DNA from 3 places in the Streptomyces sp. NPDC057486 genome. Region 2 is predicted to be linked to each of the others. Evidence: riboswitches for the same ligand, from Rfam matches in the RefSeq annotation. Region 2 holds a riboswitch; each other region holds the start of a gene.
The links. Region 2 has a riboswitch for cyclic di-AMP ahead of ACFU6I_RS24730 (NlpC/P60 family protein). Riboswitches for the same ligand answer to the same signal wherever they lie in the genome.
Positions count from the first base shown of each region.

Region 1: another riboswitch for cyclic di-AMP. It lies ahead of ACFU6I_RS09875 (transglycosylase family protein); the one in region 2 lies ahead of ACFU6I_RS24730 (NlpC/P60 family protein).
Region 3: another riboswitch for cyclic di-AMP. It lies ahead of ACFU6I_RS14005 (transglycosylase SLT domain-containing protein); the one in region 2 lies ahead of ACFU6I_RS24730 (NlpC/P60 family protein).

Region 1 covers NZ_JBHVEE010000014.1:54,983-59,904, reverse strand. Annotated here, with positions in the region: gene ACFU6I_RS09885 (cytochrome P450) at 1-471, shown strand, start outside; gene ACFU6I_RS09880 (transglycosylase family protein) at 577-1,452, shown strand; cyclic di-AMP (ydaO/yuaA leader) riboswitch at 1,753-1,924, shown strand; gene ACFU6I_RS09875 (transglycosylase family protein) at 1,928-2,656, shown strand; gene eno (phosphopyruvate hydratase) at 2,957-4,237, shown strand; gene ACFU6I_RS09865 (septum formation initiator family protein) at 4,340-4,810, shown strand; gene ACFU6I_RS09860 (DUF501 domain-containing protein) at 4,894-4,922, shown strand, end outside.
Region 2 covers NZ_JBHVEE010000055.1:27,929-32,850, reverse strand. Annotated here, with positions in the region: gene pcrA (DNA helicase PcrA) at 48-2,501, opposite strand; cyclic di-AMP (ydaO/yuaA leader) riboswitch at 2,759-2,923, shown strand; gene ACFU6I_RS24730 (NlpC/P60 family protein) at 2,922-4,112, shown strand; gene ACFU6I_RS24725 (hypothetical protein) at 4,186-4,539, opposite strand; gene ACFU6I_RS24720 (C40 family peptidase) at 4,895-4,922, shown strand, end outside.
Region 3 covers NZ_JBHVEE010000023.1:68,540-73,461, forward strand. Annotated here, with positions in the region: gene ACFU6I_RS13995 (carboxymuconolactone decarboxylase family protein) at 1-71, shown strand, start outside; gene ACFU6I_RS14000 (GMC oxidoreductase) at 75-1,718, opposite strand; gene ACFU6I_RS14005 (transglycosylase SLT domain-containing protein) at 1,942-2,709, opposite strand; cyclic di-AMP (ydaO/yuaA leader) riboswitch at 2,714-2,899, opposite strand; gene ACFU6I_RS14010 (DUF5996 family protein) at 3,475-4,428, shown strand; gene ACFU6I_RS14015 (UBP-type zinc finger domain-containing protein) at 4,440-4,799, opposite strand.

The sequences.
Region 1 (4,922 bases), on a different contig from region 2:
CAGCGCTCGCTCGATGCGGGGGAGAGCGGGCTGCTGGAGACCGGCATCGAGGAACTGCTGCGGTACGACGGTCCGGTGGAGCTGGCGACCTGGCGGTTCGCCACCGAGCCGCTGACCCTCGGCGGGCAGCGGATCGCGGCGGGCGACCCCGTACTGGTGGTGCTCGCCGCCGCCGACCGGGACCCGGAACGGTTTACGGACCCGGACACGCTGGACCTCGCGCGGCGTGACAATCAGCACCTCGGATACGGGCACGGCATCCATTACTGTCTGGGAGCACCGCTTGCCCGACTGGAGGGGCAGGCGGCCCTGGCCACCCTGTTGAGGCGCCTCCCGGACCTACGGCTTGCGGTGGAACCTACCGATTTGCGGTGGCGTGGCGGGCTCATCATGCGTGGACTGCGCACGCTTCCGGTGGAGTTCGGTCCCGGCCTGCGTTCCGGTGGAAGTGACACTCTGTCAACTCTGTGACTTTCACGTGATCTGCGCTGCATCGACTTGTGACAAGCATTCGAGTGCCGCTACGTTCACCGTTCGACTCACCAGTCACTTGTCAGTCACACGGAAGGCAATCCCATGGGCTCCGCGAACGGCAGGCACCGTCGCCCTCGCCAGGCACCCGCGATCGTCGTCGCCGCAGGCGTGACCGGTTCGGCCATCGCCATCCCCCTGCTCGGCGCGGCCGGTGCGCACGCCGCCGGCGCCACGACCTGGGACCAGGTCGCAGAGTGCGAGAGCGGCGGCATGTGGAGCGCCGACCTCGGCAACGGCTTCTATGGCGGTCTTCAGTTCTCGCAGGACACCTGGAAGGCGTACGGCGGTAAGGCGTACGCCCCGCGCGCCGACCTCGCCAGTCGCTCGCAGCAGATAGCGGTCGCCGAGAAGGTCCTGGAGGACCAGGGGCCGAAGGCGTGGCCCAGCTGTGCGGTGATCTCCGGGCTCACGGAGGACGGGTCGTTGCCGGGGGTCGACCCGGGAATCGTGCCGTCGGCCGAACAGGGTGAGAACGAGGATGAGTCCGAGGCGCCGTCCGCCGAGGCGTCCGCCACGCCTTCGGACAAGGCGTCGCGCAAGCCGTCAGCCACACCGTCGTCCAAGAAGTCTGATTCATCCGACTCGCACCAGAAGTCTGGCTCGTCCAACAATGGGACGGGTGGCAAGCACCGCGGTGCGCCGGCCTCCGAGGTGAGCCAGGACACGGGCAGGGGCGGCGACCGGGACTCGGGTCGGCATGCTTCCCGCGGTAACAGTGAGGGGCGCGACACGCGCGCGGCGGCGACGGACGGCGATTACACCGTCCGGCCGGGCGACAGCCTCTCGGCGATTGCTGACGCACAGAAGGTTCCCGGTGGATGGCCCGCTCTCTATGAGGCGAACAAGGGTGCGGTCGGCGGCGACCCGGACCTCATCCTGCCTGGCCAGAGCCTCGAACTCGGCGCGAAGTCGAAGTGAGGGCAGTCTGATAAACAGCTAAAAGTACCCCAAAAATCGGGGTAGTTCAGGGACCTATGTCCGCTTATGCGTAAGTGAGACATGGGTCTCTTTGCGTCAACTGGCGTGTCGCGTCTGCCGGGTCCGTCCGCACGGCTCCTCACCTGCGAAAACACTGTGCGATCGGATGCATGTAAGGACTGATTGTCCGTTATGCCCATCTTTGAATGTCGAGGTTGCGTACGTTTACGGTCGGAACCGCTCGCACCGCGGGCCCCGTCGACCGTCACGCCGAATCCTGCCGTCGGTCGAAGGGAACAGACGCGTAAAGCGCCGTAGGCAGGAGCGGGGGACCCAGGTAAGCCGCCGGGCCCGACGGTCGAAAGACCGTCAGGACCGGCTCGGGGTGAAGTCGCGTGCTAGGACACGCGACCGGGCAACTCACTTGGCCCGAACCCGACAGCTCACCTCGTAGGCGTCGGTGAGGAGAAGTTCCATGCTGCTGAACAGCAAGGGCAAGCACCGTCGCCCGTCCAAGGCCGTCCGTGTCGCCACGCTCGCCGGCGTCACCGGTGCCGCCATCGCCGCTCCCCTGATGGGTGCGACCGGTGCCTCCGCAGCCTCCGTCGCCACGTGGGACGCCGTCGCCCAGTGCGAGTCCGGTGGCAACTGGTCCATCAACACCGGCAACGGCTACTACGGCGGCCTGCAGTTCTCGCAGTCCAGCTGGGCCGCCGCCGGTGGTACGCAGTACGCCCCGCGCGCCGACCTCGCCACCAAGGCTCAGCAGATCGCCACCGCCGAGAAGCTCCTCGACATGCAGGGCCCGGGTGCCTGGGGCTGCGCCGGCGCCGGCGGCCTGAAGAACGACGGTGTCGACCCGGGCGTCGACACCGGCTCCACCGCGCAGCAGAGCGCCCCGGCGCAGGAGTCGAAGCAGGCCGCGCCGAAGCAGGCCGAGCGCACCGAGGCCCCCGCCGCCTCCCGCGCGAACCGCGGCACCGCCCCCAAGGCCGCGGCCAAGAAGACCGTCACCACGCCGACCGGCGCGAAGGTCGCCAAGGGCGACGGCGAGTACAAGGTGAAGCCCGGCGACTCGCTCAGCAAGATCGCCGCGCAGCACGAGGTGAAGGGCGGCTGGCAGCAGCTCTTCAAGCTGAACAAGGACATCGTCGAGGACGCCGACCTGATCTACCCGGGTCAGCAGCTCCACCTGACGAAGTAGGACGGGCCTCCGTGGACACGGGCTCCCCGTAGATACGGACTCCCTCCTCCCCGAGCACCCCGACCCGGCGCGGATTCCCCCGTACGCGCCGGGTCGGGGTTCCTGCGTTCAGCGTTCAACTGTTGTCGTTACCGTCCAGTAGAAATCTGGATCTTTGCCCTGCTATGAGTGCCCTTGGGTCCTTTTTCGTCCCAGGAGGCGGGCGGTCGGCGGACCGAGGCGGCCCAGCCGGTTAGGCTCTTGTCGCAAGGCCAAAGCGACCCTGCACAACCAGCGTCATATCCCAGAAGGAGATGCCTCGTGCCGTCCATCGACGTCGTCGTAGCCCGGGAAATCCTCGACTCCCGCGGAAACCCCACGGTCGAGGTCGAGGTCGGCCTCGACGACGGCAGCACGGGCCGTGCTGCTGTTCCGTCCGGCGCCTCCACCGGTGCGTTCGAGGCCATTGAGCTTCGCGACGGTGACCCCAACCGCTACCAGGGCAAGGGCGTCGAGAAGGCCGTCCTCGCCGTGATCGAGCAGATCGGCCCGGAGCTCGTCGGCTACGACGCCACCGAGCAGCGGCTGATCGACCAGGCCATGTTCGACCTGGACGCCACCGAGAACAAGGGCTCGCTCGGCGCCAACGCCATCCTCGGCGTCTCGCTGGCCGTCGCACACGCCGCGTCCGAGGCCTCGGACCTGCCGCTGTTCCGCTACCTCGGTGGCCCGAACGCGCACCTGCTGCCCGTCCCGATGATGAACATCCTCAACGGTGGGTCGCACGCCGACTCCAACGTGGACATCCAGGAGTTCATGATCGCGCCGATCGGTGCGGAGTCCTTCTCCGAGGCCCTGCGCTGGGGCGCCGAGGTCTACCACACGCTGAAGAAGGTCCTGAAGACCAAGGGACTGTCGACCGGTCTCGGCGACGAGGGCGGCTTCGCGCCGAACCTGGAGTCGAACCGCGCCGCCCTGGACCTCATCCTCGAGGCCATCAAGGAAGCCGGCTACGCCCCGGGCAAGGACATCGCGCTCGCGCTCGACGTCGCCGCCTCGGAGTTCTACAAGGACGGCAAGTACGAGTTCGAGGGCAAGTCCCGCTCGGCCGCCGAGATGACCGAGTACTACGAGGAGCTCGTCTCCGCGTACCCGCTGGTGTCCATCGAGGACCCGCTGTACGAGGACGACTGGGCCGGCTGGAACGTCATCACCCAGAAGCTCGGCGCCAAGGTGCAGATCGTCGGTGACGACCTGTTCGTCACCAACCCGGAGCGCCTGGCCCGCGGCATCGAGGAGGGCTCCGCCAACGCCCTGCTCGTCAAGGTCAACCAGATCGGTTCGCTGACCGAGACCCTGGACGCCGTCGAGCTCGCCCAGCGCAACGGCTTCAAGTGCATGATGTCCCACCGCTCCGGCGAGACCGAGGACGTCACCATCGCCGACCTCGCCGTCGCGGTGAACTGCGGCCAGATCAAGACCGGTGCCCCGGCCCGCTCGGACCGCGTCGCCAAGTACAACCAGCTGCTGCGCATCGAGGAGATCCTCGACGACGCGGCGGTGTACGCGGGCCGCTCCGCGTTCCCGCGCTTCAAGGGCTGATCGCAGGCCCGGCATCGGGCAAAGGCCCCGGCCTCCGTCCGTCCCCGCACTCGGTCCCGTACCGTGTGCGGGGACGGACGTGCGTAGTGGGGAGGCGGAGACATGGCCGCGAAGGACCGGGAACGGTTCTCCACCGCGACCCGGCTGCGACTGCTCGGTGAGCAGACCGCCGCCCGCGTCTACCGGTCCCAGAACCGCCGCCAGGCCCGCCGTTCGCGGCTCACCGGCCGGGCCGCGTTCCTCGCCCTGGTCGTCTGCTCCCTGGTGGTGGCGCTCGCGTACCCGATGCGGCAGTACGTGTCGCAGCGCGACGAGATCGCCGACCAGGAGCGGCTGGCGCAGGAGGCCGAGAAGCGCACCGAGGAGCTGCGCGACGAGAAGGCGCGCCTCCAGGACGACGCGTACATCCGGCGGCTGGCCCGGGAACACCTGCACTACGTGAGTCCCGGGGAGACCAGCTACACGGTGATCGACCCCGACGCGGCGAAGGAGCGCAGCGGAGGGGCGAAGGAGACCGACCGGCCGTGGCACTCCAACCTGTGGGACGGCGTGGACAGCGCCGACCGCAACTGACTTCCCATTTCCCTTAGTTCACCTCGTCCCCGCAGCACTGTGCGGAGCCGTGGTTCACACATCCGAGTAGATCCAAGGCAGGCATGGAAACGCCCCCTCCCCAGACCGAGTC
Region 2 (4,922 bases):
CGCCGGGCCCACCCTTCGGGCGGACGGCGGGACTTCCGACACACGCCCTAGAGCTTCTCCACCGGCGCGTACCGCAGCAGCAGCTTCTTCGGTCGTTCGTCCCCGAAGTCGACCGTCGCCTTCGCCTGGTCGCCGATCCCCTCGACCGCCGTCACCGTGCCGAGCCCGAACTGGTCGTGCGTGACCCGGTCCCCGACCACCAGCGTGACCGTCGGCTTGTCCGAGGTACGCCGGGTCGCGAAGCCCGAGGGGCCCGAGCGGGCGCGCGACGAGGACAGCGACGACGTGATCCCCGACGTCGGTCCGGCCGGGGCCGCCATCGGCCCGGTCCGCTTCCACTCCAGGTGCTGGTCCGGGATCTCCTCCAGGAACCGCGACGGCGGGTTGTACGAGGGCTGGCCCCACGCACTGCGCATCGCCGCCCGGGTCAGGTACAGCCGCTCACGGGCACGGGTGATGCCGACGTACGCGAGGCGCCGCTCCTCCTCCAGTTCCTTGACCTGTCCCAGGGCGCGCATGTGCGGGAAGACGCCGTCCTCCATGCCGGTCAGGAACACCACCGGGAATTCGAGCCCCTTGGCCGTGTGCAGCGTCATCAGCGTGATGACGCCGGAGCCGTCCTCGTCCTCGTCGGGGATCTGGTCGGAGTCGGCCACGAGCGCGACCTTCTCCAGGAACTCGGCGAGCGTGCCCGTGCCCGCACCTTCCTCCCCGGCGGACTCCCCCCGCTCCTGCTCGAATTCGAGCGCGACGGCGGCGAGTTCCTGGAGGTTCTCGATCCGCGTCTCGTCCTGCGGGTCCGTGGACGCCTGGAGCTCGGCGAGATAGCCGGTCCGTTCCAGCACCGCCTCCAGCACCACGGCGGGGCCCGCGCCGGACTCGACGATCGTGCGCAGCTCCTCCATCAGCGTGTTGAACCGCTTGACGGCGTTGGCCGAGCGGGCCGCCATGCCGTACGCCTCGTCGACGCGGCGCAGTGCCTGCGGGAACGTGATCTTCTCGCGCAGCGACAGTGCGTCGATCATCGCCTCGGCGCGATCGCCGATACCGCGCTTGGGAACGTTGAGGATGCGGCGCAGCGGGACGGTGTCCTCGGGGTTGGCGAGGACCCGGAGATAGGCCAGGATGTCCCGGACCTCCTTGCGCTCGTAGAAGCGCACGCCGCCGACGACCTTGTAGGGCAGGCCGACGCGGATGAAGATCTCTTCGAAGACACGGGACTGAGCGTTCGTCCGGTAGAAGATCGCGACGTCGCCGGCCTTCGCGTCGCCCGCGTCGGTCAGCCGGTCGATCTCGTCGGCGACGAACTGCGCCTCGTCGTGCTCGGTGTCCGCGACATAGCCGGTGATCCGGGCGCCCTCGCCCGCGTTCGTCCAGAGGTTCTTGGGGCGGCGGCTCTCGTTGCGCTCGATGACCGCGTTGGCGGCGGAGAGGATCGTCTGCGTGGAGCGGTAGTTCTGCTCCAGCAGGATCGTCGTCGCGTTCGGGTAGTCCTCCTCGAACTGGAGGATGTTGCGGATCGTCGCGCCGCGGAAGGCGTAGATCGACTGGTCGGCGTCACCCACGACGCAGAGCTCGGCGGGGGCGTCGGCCTCTCCGGCCGGGCCGACCAGCTCGCGTACGAGCGTGTACTGCGCGTGGTTGGTGTCCTGGTACTCGTCGACGAGGACGTGCCGGAAGCGGCGTCGGTAGTGCTCGGCGACGTCGGGGAACGCCTGGAGCAGATGGACCGTCGTCATGATGATGTCGTCGAAGTCCAGTGCGTTGGCCTCGCGCAGCCGGGACTGGTACATCGCGTACGCCTGGGCGAGCGTCTTCTCGAAGCCGTCCGCGGCCTGGCCGGCGAAGGTCTCCTCGTCGATCAGCTCGTTCTTCAGGTTCGAGACCTTGGCCGTGAACGACTTCGGCGGGAAGCGCTTCGGGTCGAGGTCCAGATCGCGGCAGACCAGGGCCATCAGCCGCTTGGAGTCGGCCGCGTCGTAGATCGAGAACGACGAGGTGAAGCCGAGCCGCTTCGACTCGCGGCGCAGGATCCGCACGCACGCGCTGTGGAACGTCATGACCCACATGGCGTTGGCGCGCGGTCCGACGAGCTGCTCGACGCGCTCCTTCATCTCGCCCGCGGCCTTGTTGGTGAAGGTGATCGCGAGGATCTGGCCGGGGTGCACGCCCCGCTCGGCCAGCAGGTGGGCGATCCGGTGGGTGAGCACCCGGGTCTTGCCGGAGCCCGCGCCGGCGACGATGAGCAGCGGCGATCCGGCGTGAACGACCGCGGCGCGCTGCTCGGTGTTCAGCCCGTCGAGCAGGGCGGCGGAGTCGATGGCGGGGCGGTGGGCGCCGTCCCGGTAGTACGCGTCCCGGTGCGGCGGGGGCGCGTCGAAGACACCCGCGAAGAGGTCCTCCGGCACCGCTTCGGGTGCGGAGTCCTCGGGGGGCGGCGGGGGTTCTTCCTCCGAGTGCTGGAGGCCGGCCAGGAAACTGTCGTCAAAGAGGCTGCTCATCGCCTCACGAGTCTAGGGCGACGCACCGACACTCTGCGGCCGCATGGGAAAGCGCGACCGGAAGGCACCTACGCACGGAGAGCGCCCACCCACGCCCCGTAAGGGAATCGGGGCCCGGACCGCCTCCTCCGACCTCTCTTCACCAAGGTCACGAAAACGTATCGGGCATATCGAACATCAAGCTTCACAGCGGCACCACGGTTGGCTAGCGTGCTCCGTCGGGCGGCCCGTACCCCCTTGAGGCGAACCACGCCGAGCGGGCTCCCCCGCCGAATCCGCGCTGCCCACAGGGAAGTTCGGAACCGGGGACCCACATGCGAAACCGGGGTGAATCGGTCTGTATCCCCACTCGGACCGTAGGGCAGCCTTCCGTTCCGCCCGAACCCGACAGCTAACCCGGTAGGCGGTCCACGGAAGGAGATGCCGGCTTTGGCATCGCATCGCAAACCGCGCAGCCGGGTACGCACCACCACCCCCGCCGTCGGGCTCACGACGGCCGCACTGGCAGGCGTGACCCTGCTGTCGACCCAGAGCGCCACGGCCGCCCCGAGCGCACCCAAGCCCAGCATCGAGGACGTGCAGAAGAAGGTCGACGACCTCTACCGGCAGGCGGGCACCGCGACCCAGCAGTACAACCAGGCGAAGGAGGCCTCCGCCAAGCAGCGCGGCAAGGTCGACGCCCTGCTGGAGGACGTGGCCGAGCGCGCCGACAAGCTGAACGAGGCGCGCAGAACACTCGGCAACTACGCGGCCGCGCAGTACCGCACCGGCTCCATCGCCCCGACCGCCACCTTCTTCCTGGCCGACGACCCGCAGTCGTACTTCGACCAGAACCAGCTGATGAACCGGATGACCGCCCAGCAGCAGAAGGCGGTCACGGACTTCCGTACGCAGCAGGCAGCGGCGGCGAAGAAGCGCGCCGAGGCGACGAAGAGCCTGGAGACGCTCACCGAGTCCCAGGCCACGCTCCGGACCAGCAAGCAATCCGTCCAGAAGAAGCTGGGCGAGGCGCGCACGATGCTGTCGAAGCTGACGGCCGAGGAGAAGGCGCGGCTGGCGGCACTGGAGCGCGAGAAGGAGGCGGAGGCCAAGCGCAAGGCGGAGGAACTCGCCCGCCGGCAGGCCGCCGCCAAGGCCGAGGCGGACCGCAAGGCCCAGGAGGCGGCGAAGAAGGCCGCCTCCACCAGCGGCACGGGCACGGGGGCGGGCACGGGCACGGGAACCGGGACCGGGACCGGGACCGGCTCGGACACCAGTGCCACCACGAAGGCCGAGAAGGTTCTCGCCTTCGCCCGCGCCCAGATCGGCAAGCCGTACGTCTGGGGAGCGACGGGCCCCTCCTCGTACGACTGCTCAGGGCTGACCCAGGCCGCCTGGAAGGCGGCGGGCGTCGACATCCCCCGCACCACCTGGGACCAGGTGAAGATCGGCACCCGGATAGCCACGGCCGACCTGCAACCGGGCGACCTCGTCTTCTTCTACGACGACATCAGCCACGTCGGTATCTACAAGGGCGACGGCATGATGATCCACGCCCCGAAGCCCGGGGCGAACGTCCGCGAGGAGTCGATCTACTACATGCCGATCTACGGCAGCGTGCGCCCGGCGTGACGCCGAGCTCCTCCAAGGAGTGAGCCCCTGCCGGGTCCGGCAGGGGCTCGCTTCTCGTGCGGGTGGGTCCGGCTCAGGTCCAGAGTGTCGCGATGAAGATGTTGGCGACCGTCAGTCCGCCGACCGCCGCGAACACGCCCTTCTCGACCTTCTCCTCGTCCCGCTTGATGTAGACCAGCGCGAGGATCACCACCAGGACCGCCAGCTTCACGCCGATCTTGATGTTGTTGACCGGGTGGTCGTCGGCCTGGTTGAGCCCGACCAGCGCGACACCGGTGACCAGCATGGTCAGCGCTCCGTGCAGCATCGCCGGGACGAAGCGTGCCGTGCCCGCGCCCATCGCCTTCATCTGGGTCAGGAAGCCGCCCAGGAGGGCGGCGATGCCGATGATGTGCAGCGCGACGAAGACATTGATGAGTACGTCCATGAGGCCGCAGCCTAGCCGGGGCCATATCACCCCTCTTCGGCGAGGTGGGGGCTACCCGGCATTTCGCTCGCATCTGTACCAATTGCCTGACTCTGACGGAATTTTCCAGTCACTCGGCGACAATACATTGCCAAATTCGGGCAATAGCCGTCATTGCGACTCTTCCTCGCGCCCCGGGCTTAGCGTCCCTGTCCAGGTGGCCGGCTTCACCACCGCTCCGCACCCGGACGGCAGCCCGGTCACCCCGCCGAGAAATCCGGCGGCGGGCCGCTCCCCCTGTTGGTGTCCCGCCGCCGGACCTCAGCGGCCCGCCGGTAGGCCCCGACGGGCAGTCGACCCAAGGAGCCCCGCCCCTGTGGCAGTGCATCGAAAACCCAGGCAGC
Region 3 (4,922 bases), on a different contig from region 2:
CATGGCTGGCCTTCGGCCGGCTCAACCATGTGCTGGGCCTCGACACCGTGTGCGCGCTGCCCGGCCGTTGATCGTCACAGGTCGGTGGCGATGATCTTCTCGATGTTCCGTTCGGCGAGCGCGGTGATGGTGACGAACGGGTTGACGCTGGTGTTGCCGGGGATCAGCGAGCCGTCGATGACGTACAGGCCCACGTAGCCGTGCAGGCGGCCGTAGTTGTCGGTGGCCCGGTTCAGCACCGCGCCGCCGAGCGGGTGGTACGTGAGGTGGTCGCCCCAGATCTTGTAGGTGCCGAAGAGATCGGTCCGGTAGATCGTCCCCTCCTTCTGGTTGATCCTGTCGAAGATCGTCTTGGCGGCGTCGATGGACGGCTGCTTCCAGGCGGTCTGCCAGTTCAGGTCGACCGTGCCCGTCGCGGCGTTCCAGGAGAACTCGGCCCGGTTCGGGTTCTTGGTGATGGACAGGTAGAACGAGGCGTATGTCTCGATCCCGGTGGGCAGCGGCGCAACCTCGGCGAACGCGCCACCGGCCGCCCAGTTGTCGATGCCGCCCGTGGGAATGGACGCCTGAAGACTGCCGGTCGGGTCCCACAGGTGATTGGCCCGGCCGCACATGACGTTGCCGTTGTCGCCCCACCCTTTGCCGATCTCGTTGTTCAGGGCGGGGAGCGCACCGGTGGCCTTCAGCTTGACCAGCAGCTTGCTGGTGCCCACGCTGCCGGCCGCGAAGAACACCCGGTCGGCGGTCACCGTCTTGGTGGCCGTGGTGTCACCGCCGGTGTCGATCTGGTCGATGACGACCGTGTAGCCGCCACCTGCCGCCGGGGCGACCGAAGTGACCTTGTGCAGCGGCGAGATGGCGACCCTGCCGGTGGCTCTGATCCGGTCGAGGTACGTCTTCTGCAGCGATTTCTTGCCGTAGTTGTTGCCGTAGAGGATCTCGCCGGCCAGCGCCGACCTGGGGACGGTTCCGGCCTCCTCCTGCCTCATGTAGTCCCAGTCGTACACGGTGGGCACGAAGACGAACGGGAAGCCGGCACGTTCGGCCTGCTTACGGCCGACCCGGGCGTACTGGTAGCACGCGGCGGTGTCGAACCAGGCCGGATCGATGGTGCCGACGCCGAGCCCGGCATTGGCGCGCGGGTAGTAGATGCCGTACATCTCGTCGGCGTCCACCGACGGGAGGACGGCTCCGAAGTTCTCGCGCTTGGGGGTGACCGCCATCCCGCCGTTGACCAGCGAGCCGCCACCGACACCGCGGCCCTGGTAGACGGTGATCCCGCTGAACTCCTCGGCGTCGAGGATCCCTGTGTTGCGGGTGATGTTCCTGTCGATGGGGAAGCCGAGGAAGTTGCTGAGCGGCTGCTTGGTCCTCGTGCGGAGCCAGTACGACCGGCTGTCCGGGGAGGTCGTGTTGGCGAAGATCTTGCCGTCCGGGCCGGGGGTGTCCCAGGCCATGCCCATTTCGATCATGTGCACGTCGACGCCTGCCTGGGCGAGACGCAGTGCGGCGACGGAGCCGCCGTATCCGGTGCCGATCACCAGGGCCGGGACATGGGCTCCGGAGTCGATCGGAGCGGCTGCGGAGCGGATCCCGGCCCGGGCCGGGATGGTGTGACCCGCGAGGGCCACGGCTCCTAAAATAGAACCAGTTCCTGTGATGAATCTTCGACGCGAAACACCCTCGGTGCCTGCATCATGCATGGTAGAGTCACTCATGTGACACGCCTCACTCTCTTCAGAGTGAAACTGGTTCTACTGCTGTTTGCGTGTCAAGTCACTACATACCTGCGGGTAATATGCACCCGATCGAGGGACCCGGACACGCAACGTCACGCGTCGCCCCGGACCGCGCGGCAGGAGGACAGGACCGACGGGAACGGGTGGCGAAGCCCTGTCGGACCTTCGCCACCCGTCATTCCCGAATCGACGCAACCGGGGGTCAGTAGGCCCCGAACACGTTGTCGATCGAGCCGTACTTGGCAGCGGCGTAGTTGCACGCGGCCGTGATGTTGGCGACCGGGTCGTAGGGGTCCATCGACGTACCGGGCACGTGGTAGGCCCGGAAGGTGGGGTCGATGACCTGCAGGAGACCCTTGGACGGCGTGCCCTTGGCTGCGTTCGAGTCCCAGTTGTTGATGGCCCGGGGGTTGCCCGAGGACTCGCGCATGATGTTGCGGTGGATCCCGTCGTAGCTGCCGGGGATGCCGTGCTTGGCCATGACGGCCAGCGACTCCTTGATCCAGCCGTCGAGGTCGTTCGTGTACGTCGTGGGCTTGGGGGTGACCACAGCGGCGGTGCTCGCGGCCGTCGTGGACTCGACCGCCGCGGGCGCGGCCTTGGCGCCGATGGTGAGCTTCTGGCCCGGGTGAATCACGCCGGGGTCGGCTCCGATGACCGCTCGATTGTCCTTGTACAGCTGCTGCCAACCGCCGCTCACGGACTGACTCAGGGCGATCTTGTAAAGGGTGTCACCGGCTATCACGGAATAGGTGGAGGGCGTAGCCGCCCGCACGGCAGTCGGCTTGGCGGGGGCGGCAGCGGGCGCCACCGCATTGGCGACGGCGGTGACAGACTGCGCCGGCGCTGCCGAGGCAACGGTGGCCCCGATCATCGGAAGAGCCAGAGCGGCTCCGCCCGTGCTCACGGCAATGATTCCGCGAGTCAGCGAACCGGACTTACGACGACGGTGGTTACCCATTGCGGGCATGGCGCATTCCTCTCCGTCGCCTACGAGGTGAGCTGTCGGGTTGAGGCTGGAGTTGCCTCGCCGTATGGGAATACGACTTCACCCCTAGCCGTTCCGGATACCGGATCGGCGGCTTGCCTGGGTCCCCCGCTCCTGCCGTACGTGAATGGTCGGGTTACCGGACGGCGGCAGGATTCGGCGTTCCATCCGGATTGACGGTGACCGTAGGCGAGAAACTCCGACCTGAACAAGCCCCCATTTCTCGATCACAATTCATTTACAAGATCGAGTCGCGGAATTTCACCTGATCCACCCCGGCCCACGAAGCCAACTTTCTTGGCGCAGCAGGGAACCGGGCGGCACGCCGCTGCGTCCGCGCGCCCGAAAGGTGACTCTCACCACTCAGTCCGAAAAGGGCGATTTGCCCGACCCGTAAGACCCCGACCCGTGAGGGTTTCGCATGCATCGGACAGTCGAGCAACTTCCCTTAATCGCCAAAATTCCGACATTTAGCAGATATTGGCTTCGACGGACAGGCCCTCGGGCCTCCGACTCGTCGGGAAGGTCGCCTCCCACGAGGCGACCGGGGCCAGTCGCACGTCACGCATCTGCGCCGACTGCGGCGCACGAGTGGCCGCCCACCCCGGCCTGGTCGCGCAGGTTCACACGAACGACACCACGACGGCCGCACGAGGTGCCGTACGCCTTCGGCATGGCCATGATGGTGCGGAAGAACGCCCTGCCCGCCCACCGGGACCGTCCGGCAGCACGAAAGAAGTGATGGCGATGGAGCTGTTCCCGCCCATGCCGCTCGCCGAGTGGCGTGACACCAAAGAGACGCTCCACCGCTTCGCGCAGGTCGTCGGAAAGATCCGTCTCGCGGCCAGCGTCCGGCGCAATCACTGGTGGAACGTTCCGTTTCACCTCACCGGCCGCGGTATCACCACCCGCCCCATGGGGCAGATCGACGGCAACCCGATTTTCACGGTGGACTTCGACTTCGTCGACCATCGCCTCGTCATCACAAGACTGGACGGTGTGACGGTCTCGTTCCCACTTTCGGGCCAGTCTGTGGCGTCCTTCCACAAGAAGGTCATGGCCGCCCTGGAAGCACTGGGCATCAAGGTGGATATCAACGTGCCCAGGCCATTTGATCTGCCCGACGCCGAGCGGCCGTTCGCCGAGGACACCCAGCACGCGGCATACGATCCCGAACACGCCAACCGGTATTGGCAGGTTCTCAGTCAAGTGGCACTGGTACTGGAGGAATTCGCGGCGCGGTTTTCGGGGAAAGTCAGTCCCGTGCACCATTTCTGGCACACCTTCGATATCGCCCACACCCGCTTTTCGGAGCGTCAGATCGACCAGCCCCAGCAGGTCGACCCGGTGACGCGGGAGGCCTACTCCCGAGAAGTGATCAGCTTCGGATTCTGGTTCGGTGACGACAAGTTCGCCGCTCCCGCGTTCTACTCGTACACCGCTCCCGAACCGGCGCGGTTGGCGGAGGAACCGCTCACTCCGGTGTCGGCGCAGTGGGTGGATCGCGGCGGCAGCCATCTGGCGGTGCTGCCGTACGACGCGGCCCGCACCGAGAGCGATCCCCGTGCGGCCGTTCTCGCCTTCTACGAAAGCGCCTATCAGGCCGGAGCGGGGCGCGCCGGCTGGGACATCGGCCGTCTCGCCTGTCCCGACGGGACGACCGATCCGTGCCTGAGGACCCATATGTCTGCCGGTGGCTGAGGAGCGCGGCTTCAGTGCAGCTGCTGCTCCCAGTCCGAGGGGACCTTGTCCCGGGGTCCCGGGGTCGGCTGGTCGACCGGGTGCGAGGTGGGCGGGAGCAGCTCCAATCCCTCGTAATATTCCTCGGTCTCGATGTTCCAGAGCCAGTTCTCCCCCGGCTCGAAGCTGGCCAGGAAGGGATGTCCTGCCTCGCGTGCGTGCTTCGTACCGTGCTGCGAGGGGGAGGAGTCGCAGCAGCCGATGTGACCGCACGCGGCGCAGCGGCGCAGGTGCAGCCACCATCCCGGTCCTTCGCCCGCCAGGCAGTCCGCACATCCCGCCCCGCTGGGAGCCGCGGCGAGATCGATGCCTGGGATCTGGTCAGGTGCCATGTGACGTGTCTCCGTGATCAGGCGCGGGACCGCGGACCCTGCGGGTCTCGGCCCCGGCGCTCCGAGGCTTCCGGTGCCCCTCCTGCATCGTAAGGCCGGGTTGCACGGTCCGCCTGCGCCGAA